3 regions of the Parageobacillus sp. KH3-4 genome follow, and region 3 is predicted to be linked to each of the others. Evidence: predicted binding sites of a transcription regulator. Region 3 holds the regulator's gene; each other region holds the start of a gene.
What was found. Region 3 encodes CtsR, which represses protease genes until heat stress. Its sites were predicted from a motif close to ATGGTCAATAAAGGTCAAACA; they were not measured.
Positions count from the first base shown of each region.

Region 1: the regulator CtsR is predicted to act here: its motif matches at 3,577-3,597, upstream of clpP (ATP-dependent Clp endopeptidase proteolytic subunit ClpP).
Region 2: the regulator CtsR is predicted to act here: its motif matches at 2,832-2,852, upstream of MWM02_RS14295 (ATP-dependent Clp protease ATP-binding subunit).

Region 1 covers NZ_AP025627.1:444,005-449,631, forward strand. Annotated here, with positions in the region: gene rapZ (RNase adapter RapZ) at 1-643, shown strand, start outside; gene MWM02_RS02185 (gluconeogenesis factor YvcK family protein) at 640-1,617, shown strand; gene whiA (DNA-binding protein WhiA) at 1,641-2,603, shown strand; gene MWM02_RS02195 (HPr family phosphocarrier protein) at 2,620-2,877, shown strand; gene clpP (ATP-dependent Clp endopeptidase proteolytic subunit ClpP) at 2,931-3,521, opposite strand; tRNA gene MWM02_RS02205 (tRNA-Arg) at 3,756-3,827, shown strand; gene rpoN (RNA polymerase factor sigma-54) at 4,229-5,542, shown strand; gene MWM02_RS02215 (glutaredoxin family protein) at 5,549-5,627, shown strand, end outside.
Region 2 covers NZ_AP025627.1:2,834,724-2,840,350, forward strand. Annotated here, with positions in the region: gene MWM02_RS14280 (methyl-accepting chemotaxis protein) at 1-590, shown strand, start outside; gene MWM02_RS14285 (YkvI family membrane protein) at 826-1,857, opposite strand; gene MWM02_RS14290 (FixH family protein) at 1,967-2,701, opposite strand; gene MWM02_RS14295 (ATP-dependent Clp protease ATP-binding subunit) at 2,915-5,077, shown strand; gene MWM02_RS14300 (TetR/AcrR family transcriptional regulator) at 5,104-5,627, opposite strand, start outside.
Region 3 covers NZ_AP025627.1:96,220-101,846, reverse strand. Annotated here, with positions in the region: gene clpC (ATP-dependent protease ATP-binding subunit ClpC) at 1-1,225, opposite strand, end outside; gene mcsB (protein-arginine kinase McsB) at 1,232-2,314, opposite strand; gene mcsA (protein-arginine kinase activator protein McsA) at 2,319-2,867, opposite strand; gene MWM02_RS00520 (CtsR family transcriptional regulator) at 2,882-3,343, opposite strand; rRNA gene rrf (5S ribosomal RNA) at 3,546-3,662, opposite strand; rRNA gene MWM02_RS00510 (23S ribosomal RNA) at 3,798-5,627, opposite strand, start outside.

The DNA.
Region 1 (5,627 bases), 350 kb from region 3:
GGCGGAGCAGTCATGGGTAACGCCGCAAATTTTATTTTTAGACGCCAACGATTCGACGCTGGTGGCGCGATATAAAGAAACAAGACGCACGCATCCGCTTGCGCCAAACGGATTGCCGCTTGAGGGAATCCGTTTAGAGCGCAAACTGCTCGAGGAATTAAAAGGAAGGGCGCAAATTATTTATGATACGTCGGATTTAAAGCCGCGCGAGTTGCGGGAAAAAATTTTGCAGCAGTTTTCTTCCCATGCGCAACAAACGTTTACGGTCAACGTGATGTCGTTTGGCTTTAAATACGGCGTTCCGATTGACGCCGATTTAGTATTTGATGTTCGCTTTTTGCCAAACCCTCACTATATTGACCATATGCGTCCGAAAACAGGATTGGATGAGGAAGTTTCTTCTTATGTGCTAAAGTGGGGGGAAACGCAAAAATTCCTTGAAAAACTGATCGATTTATTGACATTTATGCTCCCTCATTATAAGCGGGAAGGAAAAAGCCAGCTCGTGATCGCCATTGGCTGCACAGGAGGGCAGCACCGATCAGTGGCGATTGCCGAATATATTGCCCGCCATTTTGCAAATGATTATAAAACCCATGTGTCCCACCGTGACATGGAGAGGAGAAAGGAAAAGTATAAATGAATGCGAAAAGTCAACCGAAGATTGTCATCATCGGCGGCGGAACAGGGCTCCCTGTCTTGTTGCGCGGCTTGAAGCAGTATGCCGTTGATATTACGGCGATTGTCACTGTCGCCGATGATGGCGGCAGCTCAGGAAGATTACGCGATGAATTGCAAATTCCGCCGCCAGGAGATGTGCGCAACGTATTGGCGGCGCTGTCAGATGTCGAACCGCTTGTTGTCGAATTGTTTCAGCATCGGTTTCAAAACGGCAACGGATTGTCAGGGCATTCGCTAGGGAATTTAATTTTGGCGGCGTTGACCTCGATTACCGGCGATTTTGTGAAAGCGATCCGCGAGATGAGCAAAGTGTTGAACGTGCACGGACAAGTGTTGCCGGCGGCGAATAAAAGTGTCGTTCTTCACGCGGAGATGGAAGACGGCGCAATTGTTTCCGGGGAGTCAAAAATCCCTTATTCCGGAAAAAAAATTAAAAAAGTATTTTTGACGCCAGAAAATGTTGAGCCGCTTCCCGAAACGATTGACGCGATTCGCTCTGCGGATTTGATTGTCATCGGTCCGGGAAGTTTATATACAAGCATTTTGCCAAACTTGCTTGTGCCGAAAATCGGTCAGGAGGTTTGTCAAGCGAAGGCGAAAAAGGTATATATATGCAACGTGATGACCCAAGCGGGCGAGACGCTGCACTATACGGTAAGCGATCATGTCAAAGCGCTCCATGACCATATGGGATGCTTATTTCTTGATGTTGTCGTTGTCAATAGCGGACATATTCCGGAAGAGATCCAACGGCGTTATGCTGAAGAGTTGGCCGAACCGGTGAAGGATGATGGCGACCGGCTCACAGAGCTGGGAATTGAAGTGATTCGCGATAATATCGTCAGCTATGAAGACCACGTCATCCGTCATGACACAAAAAAAGTGGCGTCGCTGCTCATTTCGCTTATTACAGCACCTCCTTCTTCCAATGGCTGAATGAACTACGGAGGTGACTAACCATGTCATTTGCATCAGAAACGAAAAAAGAACTAACGAATTTAGAAGTGAAACCTTGCTGCTTAAAAGCGGAGTTGTCCGCGCTTCTCCGCATGAATGGTTTGCTGTCTTTTTCCAACCAAAAGATTATCGTCGATGTGCAAACGGAAAACGCTGCCATCGCGCGGAGAATTTACACTCTTTTAAAGAAAGGGTATGAAGTCACGGTCGAACTATTAGTTCGAAAAAAGATGCGCCTGAAAAAAAACAATGTGTACATCGTGCGAATCGTCGACGGCGCTCGCGAATTGTTAAAGGATTTAAAAATATTGGAGGAGGATTTTTCACTGATTCGAGTCATTTCGCCAGAATTAGTGAAAAAAAAGTGCTGTAAGCGTTCTTATTTGCGCGGCGCGTTTCTCGCCGGAGGATCGGTAAACAATCCGGAAACATCATCCTACCATTTAGAAATTTTTTCTCTTTATGAAGAACATAACGATTCATTATGTGAATTAATGAACAGCCACTTTTTTCTTAATGCTAAAACGCTGGAACGAAAAAAAGGGTTTATTACGTATTTAAAAGAGGCAGAAAAAATTTCCGAGTTTTTAAATATTATCGGCGCCCACCAAGCGTTATTGCGCTTTGAAGATATTCGCATTGTGCGCGATATGAGAAATTCGGTAAACCGCCTTGTCAATTGCGAAACGGCGAACTTAAATAAAACGATTGGTGCTGCGCTTCGCCAAGTGGAAAACATTCGCTATATTGATGAAACGATCGGATTGAGTTCCCTTCCTGATAAATTACGGGAAATTGCCGAATTGCGAATGATGTATCAGGATGTAACGTTAAAAGAATTAGGGGAATTAGTGTCCGGCGGAAAGATTAGCAAATCAGGAATCAACCACCGTCTGCGGAAAATTGATGAAATTGCGGAACGGCTGCGGGCTGGCAAGCCTGTCGATTTTCATAAATCGTTATAAAAAGGGGAGATGGAGCATGGTTGAGAGACGAGTAGAAGTGCGGTTGAAAACGGGATTGCAAGCGCGCCCGGCGGCGTTGTTTGTTCAGGAGGCGAATCGCTTTTCTTCCGACATCTATTTGGAAAAAGACGGGAAGAAAGTGAACGCCAAAAGCATTATGGGGCTAATGAGCCTTGCGATCAGCACCGGTTCTGTCATTACATTGATCGCGGATGGCCCGGATGAAAACGAAGCGATTGAAAAATTAGCAAATTATGTGGAAAATGAGAAATAAACAAAATAGGCTGCTTCTGCGTAAATCGAAGCAGCCTATCATTTTAATTCATTTTATTTTTCATCTACGCGCGTTAACACGCGGTCGATAATTCCATATTCCTGCGCTTTTTGTGCCGTCATGAAGTTATCGCGGTCCGTATCGCGTTCAATCACGTCGATTGGCTGGCCGGTATTTTCAGAAAGAATGCGATTTAACTTATCGCGCAAGAAAAGGATTCGTTTTGCGGCAATTTCGATTTCTGTCGCCTGACCTTGCGCGCCGCCAAGCGGTTGATGAATCATAATTTCGCTATTTGGCAAGGCAAACCGTTTTCCTTTTGCCCCGGCAGCAAGCAAAAATGCTCCCATCGAAGCAGCCATGCCGATGCAGATCGTTGAAACGTCCGGCTTAATAAATTGCATTGTGTCATAAATCGCCAAGCCGGCAGTAATCGAACCGCCTGGGCTGTTAATATAAAGCGAAATGTCTTTCTCCGGATCTTCCGCCGCTAAAAATAGTAATTGCGAAACGATCGAGTTTGCCACTTGATCGTCAATTGGACTGCCGAGAATGATAATGCGGTCTTTCAATAAACGAGAATAAATGTCATATGCACGTTCCCCGCGGCTTGTTTGCTCAATAACTGTAGGGATTAAATTCATGAGGCTTCCTCCTTTACCAATCGCTTAAAATCGTATGTATCTCTATCATACATAAATGGTCAATGAAGGTCAAACAAAAAATACCTGACCTTACTCTATATTTTAATTATTATTCGCTATCGGCATTAGACATCCCTTTTTTCATCATAACCTCTTTTCCATTTTTTAAACGTATTTTCCCTCTTGCAATATAAAGCTGTTTTCAATATAATTGAATATGCAACTGATCATAGTGCCCTCGTAGTGTAGTGGATAGCACGAGAGATTCCGGTTCTCTTAGCGTGGGTTCGAATCCTGCCGAGGGCGTTCCAACTGTCCGACAGGTTCGGATTGAATTTATCCGAACCGTTGATGCGACTGCGTTTGCAGTCGTTTTTCATTTTTTGGGAATCCGAAAGAATCCGATAGAATTTGAAAAAATTTTGCACGGCTTATTTGTCGTTGTAGAGCTCATCCATCGCAAGCTCCACTTGCCGAGCTTCTTTTTGTTCTATTTCGTCTAGGGCGTAAAAGCGGAAACCTGCTGCGGAACGCGGCAGGTTTTTTGCATAATTGCATATATATAACTAAACGTTTCTGCTTTTCGTTGACCACGCTATGCTAGACAATAGCGCATTTCCGGGCTGATTGTGTTACCTGTTTTATATATTTTTCTATATACCGTCAAGGCAGCAGTAGTGTACAATAAAAGAAAGGGGGGCTTGACGATGAGGGCGGAATTATGGCAAGAACAGCGGCTGAAGCTATCGCTGACAAAAGAATTGACGCAAGCAATCGAATTATTGCAATATTCTGCCGTGGAGCTGCAGTCGTTTTTATATGAACAGTCGCTGGATAACCCGTTTCTTGAAATTCGCGACTACCGGTTGAAGCGCAGCTATCGCGACTCGTCAGATAAGGAAAAACAGCGATGGATTGAAAATATAAGCGCTCATTCGGAAACGCTTTCATTGTATTTAACCGCACAGCTTCCAGCCCTGTCTCTTTCGGAACGCGAAGAACGCGTCGTGCATTATATGATCGCTTCCCTTGATGAAGATGGATATTTGCGGACAGAGATCGAAGAGATCGCGGAACAGCTTGCTATTTCCAAACAGGAAGCGGAAAAAGCGCTGCAGATTGTTCAGTCGTTAGAGCCGGCTGGCGTTGGCGCCCGCAGTTTGCAAGAATGTTTATATTTGCAGCTAAGGCGTTTGCCGCATCGCGATGAGTTAGCGGAACAAATCGTACAACATCATTTTTCGCTATTTGTCGAAAAAGCTTGGAAAACGTTAGCAAAACAGCTTGACGTGGACATTGCTTCATTGCAGCGCGTATGGGATTTAATCCGCTCGCTTGAGCCGCGCCCCGGCATCCATTATACAAAAGAGATGCCCCATTTCATCGTTCCTGATATCATTATCGAACGTAGCGATGAAGGGGATTGGTGCGTTTTTTGCAATGATGATGTGCATCCGGAGCTTGTCTGGAATCGGGCATACGAACAAAAAGTTTCCGGTTACCATGACGGGCAAGTTCAATCGTTTATAAAAGATAAATATCGGCAATTTTTATGGTTAGCCAAAAGCTTAGAACAGCGTAAACAAACGTTGCTCAACATTATGCATGTCATCGTTAATAAGCAAAAACAATGTTTGGAAGCGGGTTTTGCCTCCTTAAAGCCCCTTACGATGCGGGAAGTGGCGGAAGAGTTGGGCATTCACGAATCTACTGTCAGCCGTGCCGTGAAAAACAAATACGTGCAAACGCCGTTTGGCACCGTGGAACTTCGCCGCTTTTTTTCCAACGCTGTTTCTTCCGTTTACGCGGACGAAGATGCAGCTTCTTCGGTAAAAGTGAAAATGTTTATTAAGCAATTAATAGAACAGGAAAATAAGCAGCGGCCGCTTTCCGACCAAAAGCTCGCCGACTTATTGCATGAGCGATACGGCGTAGTCGTCTCGCGCAGAACAGTTGCAAAATATCGTGAGCAACTGCGTATTCCGTCATCAGCAAAACGAAAACAGTATGTAGGGAAGTGACAGCAAGTGATCATTAACTTATATTCGAAAACAAATTGTCCGCTATGTGATAAAGCAAAACAAGTGCTGCAAGAACTACAAAAGG
Region 2 (5,627 bases), 1.1 Mb from region 3:
CATTAATCCAAGCTGCATCACAAGAAGCGGCCAACGCCCAAAACATGATTTCCGCCATTCGAACGATCACCAAACAAACGAATTTGCTCGCGTTAAACGCATCGATCGAAGCCTCGCGCGCAGGAGAAACAGGAAAAGGCTTTGCCGTTGTCGCTCAAGAAATCCGCAAGCTTGCTGAAGATACAAACGATTTTGCTGCGCAAATTTTATCTTCGCTGCAGACGATGACAAGCGTGCTGCGTAACGCCGTCCAAGCCGTACAGGAAAACGAGCAGCATGTAGAAAAAACGAAACATTCGCTATGGAAAACGGGCGAAACATTCGCATTATTCCATCAAATGTTTTCCGAACTCAACACACTATTGCAGCAAAATCAAATCCATGTCGAGGCGGTTACCGGCAACGGCCAGAACCTTCAGCGCCTAATTGGTGATATTAACATCATCGCCAACGATTTCACAAATATGGTACAAGAAACTACCGCCGGATTAGAACAGCAAACTGCCGCCATCCATGAACTAGCAAAAGAAGCGGATGTTTTGCTTACTTCTGTTCAACAACTTCAGCAAATTGTCAACCGTTTTCATTGAAAACGGCAAAAAACGCGACTATGTTAGTGAACAATTCGCTGCCGGCAATGATATGGCGAACAGCAATCGCTGATAAGCTCTCCATTTCCTTTTGCTTTTCCCTTGGAATCTTGGAAAGAGCAGCAACTGCAAAGTTTAGTCGATTAGAACCAATGCTGCGTCCGCCAACGCTGTCATTGACTAGCCGAATTATAAAAGCGTTTGTCCGTTTTCACGCGGACAAACGCTGTCTACGCTATTTTGGCATTTTTCGCACACATAGCAACAAAAGAAAGACAAAGCTGATATACCCAAACAACGGATATAAAAACGACAAAAGCGAACTATAACGAAACAAACTGGCCGCGTACAATAAAGCGAACAAAGCAATAAGAAACAAGCTATTCGAAACAGAAAACATCGTGCGGAATTGCCGTTGCAGCCCAAACACGCCGCCAATGATAGACGTCAAAATTTCTCCGTAAATGACGAGAATATACACCCAGTAAAATAAAGAAAAAAAAGAACGAATTACTTCCGCCATCGGAATATCGTAACTCATCACATTTGGGAACGATAATAAAACGAAATGACTGCTCAATAAAATGCCCGTAAGCAGCAATCCTCCAATCATTGCTCCGCGCTGCACAGTCGTTTCATCATCGGCTTCCTGCGCTAATGGCACAAGCACAGGCTGCGCCATCGTTAAATTAAACGCGGCATACGAAAGCGGGGCAAGAAACGCCTTTAATGAATGATCGATTGTCATCCATCCTTCGCTACTCCATTTTTCCATGGCGAACAGCTTTAAAAGAACGATGGAGCTAAACAGCACCATGATCGGAACGATCAACGCATTAACACTAAACAACCCTTTTATATCGTATAACATCACAACAAGAGATAAACATAGCGTTATCGTGATCCCTGCCTGCTTTGGCATCCCGAGCTGCTCTTCAAACACCGCGCCCGCGCCCGCGATCATTACCGCAACCACTCCCATAATCATGGCCGTCATAATAATCGTAACAAACGGACTCATTACGTTTCCAAATAAATAGCGGTTAAACTGCTGGTAAGAGACCGCACCAATCCTGCGCGCCATCACCATCATTCGCGCTCCCATCCATGTAAATAAGCTGCCGCTGATGATCACTCCCATCGTGCCAAAAGCTCCGTATTGAGTGAAAAATTCGACGATCTCCTTTCCTGTCGCAAATCCCGCGCCAACGACTGTTCCGACGTAGACAGCGGCAATTTGCCACGCTTCTGACCATTTTTTCCACACTTCTGCTGCCTCATCCTCCTTGTCCACACTTTATTTCATATATATGTAAACGCGGACAAAGAAAGACGAAATAATAAAGAAAAAGGATGCCAAAACAAAGCATCCTTTTTTATTTCACCGTAATTTGTTCGATTTGATGCTCATGCAATTCTTTCGCCTCTACGTGGATTTTTACCGAGTATGTTCCTTTTTCTTGGAAAGTTGCCGCCGCTTCATATTGGCCAGCTTGTGTCTCGCTTGCATCAATGAACTCATGCTTTCCGCTATCTTTCCACACTTCAAAACGAACCACGGCGTTTGTCAGCGGTTTCCCGGCGTGAGCAATCCGCGCCGTCAAACTTACAGGCTTATTGACTGCATATTCCTTATGTTGCAGCATTATCGATAAGTCAGCGTGATGATGGCCGCCATGTCCAGCATTATCACCGTGTTCTTGGTGCTGTTTGGACTCTTGGCCAACAATAATATCTTTTTTCGGCATATTGTGCATGTTCCGCGCTGTGACATGCGCAACGACGGAATATGTTCCTGGCTCTGTAAACGTTTTGGTGACGGAATATTTACCGCTTCCTTCATTTTTCGCCTTTAGCATATCATGTTGTTCGCTTCCGTGTTTCCAAATTTCAAATTTCACTTCATCGGCGTCGTCTACTTTTTCACCTCCGTATGTTACGACACACGCAATCGTTGTTTCTTTGTTTAACTCAATATGGTCGTCTGCTTCTATTTTCACTTCCAACATCGCCGGCTTTTCCGGTTTTTTCTCTTGCTTCTCTTGATCGCAAGCCGCGAATAAAAGCAATGACGACATCAGCAACGCCAAAAACGCATAAACTTTTTTCATCCTTTTCACCCTCGCTAAACTTTTTTCTGTCCCAAACTATATCATAAGTTTGCCGCGTTCTATACCATCGTTCACCGTTTTTCCAAAAACATTTCACGATTACAACAAATTTTTTTGAAAAAAACACTTGAAAGTCAAAGATAGTCAAAGTATAATAAAGACAGAAAGTCAAAGATAGTCAAAGTCAAACGGTAAAAAAGGAGGTTATGCCTCATGCTTTGCCAAGTATGTCAGCAAAACGAAGCAACAGTATTTATCAACTTGCAATTTAACCATGAGAAAAAACAAATGCATCTTTGCCATGAATGTTATGAAAAACAAAAACAAGAGCTTTCCATCCCAATGAACTTCGGGTTTGGAGGCTTTTCGTCATTCCCGTTTGATGATTTCTTTATGAACGATTTTTCGCCAACTTCAGAAATGGGCACGCCACAGCCAAATATCGCACAGCCACCGCAACGCAACAGAAAAGGCGGCGGCTTCCTAGATCAATTCGGCCGCAACTTGACGCAACTTGCGAAAGCCGGTCTGATTGATCCAGTCATCGGCCGTGATAAAGAAATCGAACGCGTTATCGAAATTTTAAACCGCCGCAATAAAAACAACCCGGTATTAATCGGGGAGCCAGGCGTCGGGAAAACGGCGATCGTCGAAGGACTTGCCTTGAAAATTGCGGAAGGACAAGTTCCGGAAAAACTATTAAATAAAGAAGTATATTTGCTTGACGTCGCCTCGCTTGTCGCCAACACGGGCATCCGCGGTCAATTTGAAGAGCGCATGAAACGTCTTATCGCTGAATTGCAACAACGCAAAAACATCATTCTTTTCATCGACGAAATTCACTTGCTCGTCGGCGCCGGTTCGGCGGAAGGTTCAATGGATGCCGGCAACATTTTAAAACCAGCGCTTGCCCGCGGTGAATTGCAAGTCGTCGGCGCGACCACATTGAAAGAATACCGACAAATTGAAAAGGACGCCGCGCTTGAACGCCGCTTCCAACCAGTGATCGTCCATGAGCCAACAGTCGAACAAGCAATCACGATTTTAAAAGGCATTCAGCCAAAATACGAGCAATTCCACCATGTGAAATATACGGATGAAGCGATTGAGGCGTGCGTGAAATTGTCGCATCGCTACATTCAAGACCGCTTCTTACCAGACAAAGCGATCGACTTGTTAGACGAAGCCGGCTCCAAAGCGAACTTGCACATTGGTCCGACAGATGAAAAACAAATTCAAGAGCGCCTTGCGCAAATCGCCAAAGAAAAAGCAAAAGCAGTGAAGGAAGAAAATTTCGAACTGGCAGCGAAATTGCGCAGCGAAGAGTTGAAATTGGAAAAACAACTACAAAACGGCGTAAACCAAGAACGCCCAGTCGTCGATGTTGCCGATATCCAACGCATTATTGAAGAGAAAACTGGCATTCCTGTTGGCAAACTGCAAGCCGATGAAAAAGAAAAAATGAAACATTTAGAAGAAAACTTGGCGAAAAAAGTGATTGGCCAAGAAGAAGCAGTGAAAAAAGTAGCGAAAGCGATCCGCCGCAGCCGCGCGGGATTAAAAGCAAAACATCGCCCAGTCGGTTCGTTCTTATTCGTCGGTCCAACTGGCGTCGGAAAAACAGAGCTGGCGAAAACGCTCGCAGAAGAATTGTTCGGCTCGAAAGATGCAATGATTCGCCTCGATATGAGCGAATATATGGAAAAACATTCGGTATCGAAATTAATCGGTTCACCTCCTGGCTATGTCGGTTTTGAGGAAGCCGGCCAGCTTACAGAAAAAGTGCGCCGCAATCCATACAGCATTATCTTGCTTGACGAAATTGAAAAAGCGCACCCGGATGTGCAGCACATCTTCCTACAAATTTTAGAAGACGGCCGTCTCACTGACAGCCAAGGCCGCACCGTAAGCTTTAAAGACACGGTCATCATCGCGACAAGCAACGCCGGTGTTACCGATAAAAAAATTACGGTCGGATTCGAAAAACAAGAGACAACGCACACAAGCGTTCTTGAGTCGTTGAATGCCTACTTCAAGCCGGAATTTTTAAACCGTTTCGATGCGATTATCGAATTCAAACCGCTGCAAAAAGAACATATGCTGCAAATTGTGGATCTCATGCTTAACGAAGTAAAAGCGACATTGCGCGAACAACACATCGAACTTGACGTAACGCCAGCGGCGAAAGAAAAATTGGCGGAACTTGGCTACCATCCAGCGTTCGGCGCTCGTCCGCTCCGCCGCGTCATCCAAGAACACGTCGAAGACAAAATCGCCGACGTCTTGCTTGATGAAAACGATCAAGTGCAAGCGATTCGCATCGATGTCGAAAATGACGCGATTGTCGCAAAGGCTTTGCATAAACAAACCGCCTAATCCCCTATCGGATAGGCGGTGTTTTTTTATTTTTTCGCTAATCCACGCATTAAACATTGAACGGTTCTTTCCATTTCCGCTTCGTCATCCCATTCGTAATCCGGCAACACGATAAACCGCGTCAGCAAAAACCCGGCAATCGCTGTGATCGTCATGCGGATGACCGAATCAACGGGAATCGCGGCAATTTCTCCTTTCATTTGGAAATATTCCACAATTCGCTTAAATTTTTGATATACATGTGCTGTAAAAATGCGCTGAAATTGTTCCTTAATTTCCTCATGAAACGCGATTTCCTGCCAAAACACCCGGATCGCCGGCAAATATTTTTTCACAAATTGATAGCGGTTTTTCAAAAGAGCGCGGATGAAGTCTTCATAGCTTTGATACTGGCTTTCAAACACTTCTTTGACAAACTCTTTCGCTAAAAATGGGGCGACGGATTTAAACAGCGTCGGAGTGACAATCGCCAAGAGTAAATCCTTTTTTGTTTTATAGTGGCGAAAAATCGTTCCTTCGGCCACTCCTGCCTTCTTGGCGATTTCGCTTG
Region 3 (5,627 bases):
TAAACGAACGCAGGCGAACTTTCGAGCATGCCTCATCGATTAAATCGATCGCTTTATCCGGAAGAAAACGGTCGGTAATATAACGGTCAGATAATTTTACCGCCTGAATGATCGCCTCATCGGAAATAGATACGCGGTGATGCGCTTCATAGCGATCGCGCAATCCTTTTAAAATTTGAATTGATTCCTCTACCGTCGGCTCATCGACGTAAATCGGTTGGAAACGACGTTCTAGCGCCGCGTCTTTTTCAATATATTTCCGATATTCGTCCAATGTAGTCGCACCAATGCATTGCAGCTCCCCGCGGGCAAGCGCTGGCTTCAAGATGTTCGATGCATCAATCGCGCCTTCCGCTCCACCTGCGCCAATAAGCGTATGGAGCTCATCAATGAAGAGAATGATGTTTCCTGCTTGTCGAATTTCATCCATCACTTTTTTCAAACGATCTTCAAATTCCCCACGGTATTTTGTACCAGCAACGACCGTTCCCATATCCAGCGTCATGACCCGCTTATCGCGAAGCGTTTCCGGCACTTCGTTGTTGACGATTTGCTGCGCGAGCCCTTCAGCAATCGCCGTTTTCCCAACTCCAGGTTCCCCGATTAGCACCGGATTATTTTTTGTACGGCGGCTCAATACTTCGATGACACGCTGAATTTCTTTGCTTCTGCCAATGACCGGGTCTAATCTGCCTTCACGGGCAATCGCCGTTAAATCACGGGCCAAGCTGTCTAATGTTGGCGTACTTACATGCGAAGCGCCTCCTCCTGAATGACCGGAAACTGACTCATTGCTTCCAAGCAATTGCAGCACTTGTTGGCGCGCTTTATTCAGACTCACTCCTAAATTATTAAGTACGCGAGCCGCAACTCCTTCTCCTTCACGAATGAGGCCAAGCAAAATATGTTCCGTTCCTACATAGGAATGCCCAAGCTTTCTCGCCTCGTCCATCGACAATTCGATTACTTTTTTCGCACGTGGCGTATAATGGATCGTATGGGAAACTTCATGGCCGCGGCCGATTAGCGATTCTACCTCTTTTTGGATTTTCTCCGGACCAAGTCCTAACGCCATTAATGCTTTGGCTGCAATTCCTTCTCCTTCACGAATTAAACCTAATAAAATATGTTCCGTTCCAATGTTATTATGGCCAAGGCGTATTGCCTCTTCTTGGGCTAGCGCCAACACTTTTTGCGCCCGTTCCGTAAATCTTCCAAACATCATCACTCATCACCCTCCATTCATTTTTCGTTCTTCCATGTTTAAACGCTCTCGTATCAGTGCAGCTCGTCGAACATCCCGTTCTTCCGGTCTTAACACGCCGCCTGCATATTGTTGTAAAAAACCAGGTTGAGTTAAAATCATGAGCTCATTTAAAATATTGCGCGAAATATTTTTAATGTACCCTAAATCAATCCCTAAACGTACATCTGACAAACATTGAGCCGCTTCTTTCGAGTCAATAACACGGCTATTGGCCAATATCCCATAGGAACGGAAGACTCTGTCTTCTAATTGTATGTTTAAAGTTTTAACTAATGTCTCCCTTGCCATTCTTTCCTGAGCAATTAACTGCTGAACGACACTTTTCAAATCTTCGACAATATCCTCTTCTGACTTTCCTAATGTAATTTGGTTCGAAATTTGAAAAATATTCCCTAATGCCTCACTGCCTTCTCCATATGTTCCACGTACGACTAACCCGAGTTGGTTAACTGCTGGAATAACGCGGTTCATCTGCTGTGTTAAAACGAGAGCCGGGAGATGCATCATTACAGAAGCGCGCATTCCTGTTCCAACATTTGTCGGGCAGCTTGTTAAATATCCAAGTTTTTCATCAAATGCATAATTGACATGTTCCTCAATCCAGTCATCAAGTTCATTAGCTGCTTTTAATGCCTCTGTTAATTGAAAGCCAGGAAATAAGCATTGAATGCGAATGTGATCCTCTTCATTAATCATAATGCTTATTTCCTCATTTTCTGAGAGCAAGCATGCCCCAAAGGGAGAATCTTCTGCCAAATGCGGACTAATTAAATGCTTTTCTACCAATACCCTTTTTTCAATCGGTTGAAGCTCTGACATTTTTAACAATTCGAAACGACCGACAGAACGATAAAAACGGTGGGCAAATGTTTGCTCAAACAATGAAACGATTTGCTGCGCTTCCTCATTGCTAAATACCGTGGGAAACCGAAAATCGCTAATGTTTCTGGCCAAGCGGATGCGGCTGCTTAACACGATGTCCGAATCAGGACCCTCTTGGCTCATCCAAGAGCTTACTGCCGTATTAAAAAACTTCTCAAACGACATATAACTACATCTCCCCCTCTCCACGTTGATGAAGCTGATATTCAAGGGAACGAATTTGATCGCGAACCTCTGCCGCCTTTTCAAATTCTTCTCTTGCCACAAGTTCCTGCAATTTTTGTTTTAACATAGCAATTTGTTTGCGCAAATGAAGTGTTCCACCTTTTCGTTTCGGTATTTTTCCAGCATGGGCTGTATTTCCGCTATGGAGTCTTTTCAATATTGGCGGTAAATATCGGGCAAAGGTGCGATAACAGTTTGAACAACCGAAACGACCTATTTTTGTAAACTGATGATAAGTCATGTTACATTTTTCGCATTGTAAAATATCTGAACTGTGGAACGGACTTGTTGTCATTTCTTTCACAGAAGATGGAAAGTTAAGCAGGCCAGCTAACAAATTATTAAAGGAAAAGTCGTCATTCCCATAAAACATAAACATATCGCTATGCTCATGCGCGCATTGTTCGCAAAGATGAAATTCCGTTTTTTCACCGTTTATAATTTTCGTGAAATGCATCGTTGCCGGTCTCTCTTTGCATTCTTGACATATCAACTTTATCCCCTCCCCTACTTATACTTTAGCGATGTCAACATCGCTCTTAGCATGCGCGCTCTCAATTCGTCACGTTGTGGCAAATCGATGTATAATACGGAACGGTCCATTACGCTTAGCATAATTTTTGCTTCCCGTTCTGAAATTACCTTTTCTTCAACAAGACGCTGAATAATATCTTCCGCATTGGATTGGCTGACGTGACGTCCGACTAATTCCAGCAATTGATCAATCAGCTGTGCTTCGCTTTTTGTCTTGACTTTCATAATGCGAATGTAACCGCCGCCGCCGCGCTTACTCTCAACAATATATCCTCTCTCCAACGTAAATCTCGTATTAATGACATAATTAATTTGCGACGGAACACACTGAAATTTATCCGCAATTTCGCTTCTTTTAATTTCCACAATATCTTTATCGCTCATGTTCAATACTTGTTTTAAATATTGCTCAATAATATCGGAAATATTTGGCACTCTACCTCCTCCTTGTATACGAAGTTGACTTTGACTATATTTGACCTTACTTCTACTATATAGTGTATTAAAAAAAAATGCAAGGGTCACTCACAAAAAAGATCAGTCATATCATTTCCTTTTTTTCCGAAAATAAAACACAACTTCTTTTTCAGAACAAAAAAAGAAGTATGCCTTAATAAGGCATACTTCTTTTCACACTGCCTAGCAACGACCTACTCTCGCAGGGGCGCTGGCCCCAACTACCATCGGCGCTGGAGAGCTTAACTTCCGTGTTCGGAATGGGAACGGGTGTTTCCTCTCCGCTATTGTCACTAGGCAAGTATTTCTGACAGGTATTATTATATTTCAATCATCTCTTTTGTCAAGAGGGATTCGTTCCCTCAAAACTAGATAACCGTCCGTTCGGAAGAAACCGTTTCGCTGGGCGGCTTCCTTTGCTTTTCCGTTCCGCTTGGTTAAGTCCTCGATCGATTAGTATCCGTCAGCTCCACGTGTCGCCACGCTTCCACCTCGGACCTATCGACCTCGTCATCTTCGAGGGATCTTACTCGCTTTTCGCGATGGGAAATCTCATCTTGAGGGGGGCTTCACGCTTAGATGCTTTCAGCGCTTATCCCTTCCGCACATAGCTACCCAGCGGTGCCCCTGGCGGGACAACTGGTACACCAGCGGTGCGTCCATCCCGGTCCTCTCGTACTAAGGACAGCTCCTCTCAAATTTCCTGCGCCCGCGACGGATAGGGACCGAACTGTCTCACGACGTTCTGAACCCAGCTCGCGTACCGCTTTAATGGGCGAACAGCCCAACCCTTGGGACCGACTACAGCCCCAGGATGCGATGAGCCGACATCGAGGTGCCAAACCTCCCCGTCGATGTGGACTCTTGGGGGAGATCAGCCTGTTATCCCCGGGGTAGCTTTTATCCGTTGAGCGATGGCCCTTCCATACGGAACCACCGGATCACTAAGCCCGACTTTCGTCCCTGCTCGACCTGTCCGTCTCGCAGTCAAGCTCCCTTCTGCCTTTGCACTCTCCGAATGATTTCCAACCATTCTGAGGGAACCTTTGGGCGCCTCCGTTACCTTTTGGGAGGCGACCGCCCCAGTCAAACTGCCCACCTGACACTGTCTCCCACCCCGGTAAGGGGTGCGGGTTAGAATTTCAATACCGCCAGGGTGGTATCCCACCGCCGCCTCCACCGAAGCTGGCGCTCCGGCTTCCCAGGCTCCCACCTATCCTGTACAAGCGATACCAAAATTCCATATCAGGCTGCAGTAAAGCTCCACGGGGTCTTTCCGTCCTGTCGCGGGTAACCTGCATCTTCACAGGTAGTATGATTTCACCGGGTCTCTCGTTGAGACAGTGCCCAAGTCGTTACACCTTTCGTGCGGGTCGGAACTTACCCGACAAGGAATTTCGCTACCTTAGGACCGTTATAGTTACGGCCGCCGTTTACTGGGGCTTCGGTTCGCACCTTCAGCCTTGCGGCTTAAGCGCTCCCCTTAACCTTCCAGCACCGGGCAGGTGTCAGCCCCTATACTTCGCCTTTCGGCTTCGCAGAGACCTGTGTTTTTGATAAACAGTCGCTTGGGCCTTTTCACTGCGGCTCCCTCGGGCTTGAGACCCAAGAGAGCACCCCTTCTCCCGAAGTTACGGGGTCATTTTGCCGAGTTCCTTAACGAGAGTTCTCCCGCGCACCTTAGGATTCTCTCCTCGCCTACCTGTGTCGGTTTGCGGTACGGGCACCTCCCACCTCGCTAGAGGCTTTTCTTGGCAGTGTAGGATCGGGGACTTCGGGACCAAAGGTCCCTTCGCCATCACGGCTCCGCCTTGTTGCCAGACGGATTTGCCTATCTGGCGGCCTAACCGCTTGGACAGGCTATTCCAGCAGCCTGCTCGCCCTACCTTCCTGCGTCCCCCCATCGCTCAAACGGTGAGGAGGTGGTACAGGAATCTCGACCTGTTGCCCATCACCTACGCCTTTCGGCCTCGGCTTAGGTCCCGACTAACCCTGAGCGGACGAACCTTCCTCAGGAACCCTTAGGCTTTCGGTGCAGAGGATTCTCACCTCTGTTTTCGCTACTCACACCGGCATTCTCACTTCTAAGCGCTCCACGAGTCCTTCCGGTCTCGCTTCAGCGCACTTAGAACGCTCCCCTACCGATGACCATCGGTCATCCCACAGCTTCGGTGGTACGTTTAGCCCCGGTACATTTTCGGCGCAGAGTCACTCGACCAGTGAGCTATTACGCACTCTTTAAATGATGGCTGCTTCTAAGCCA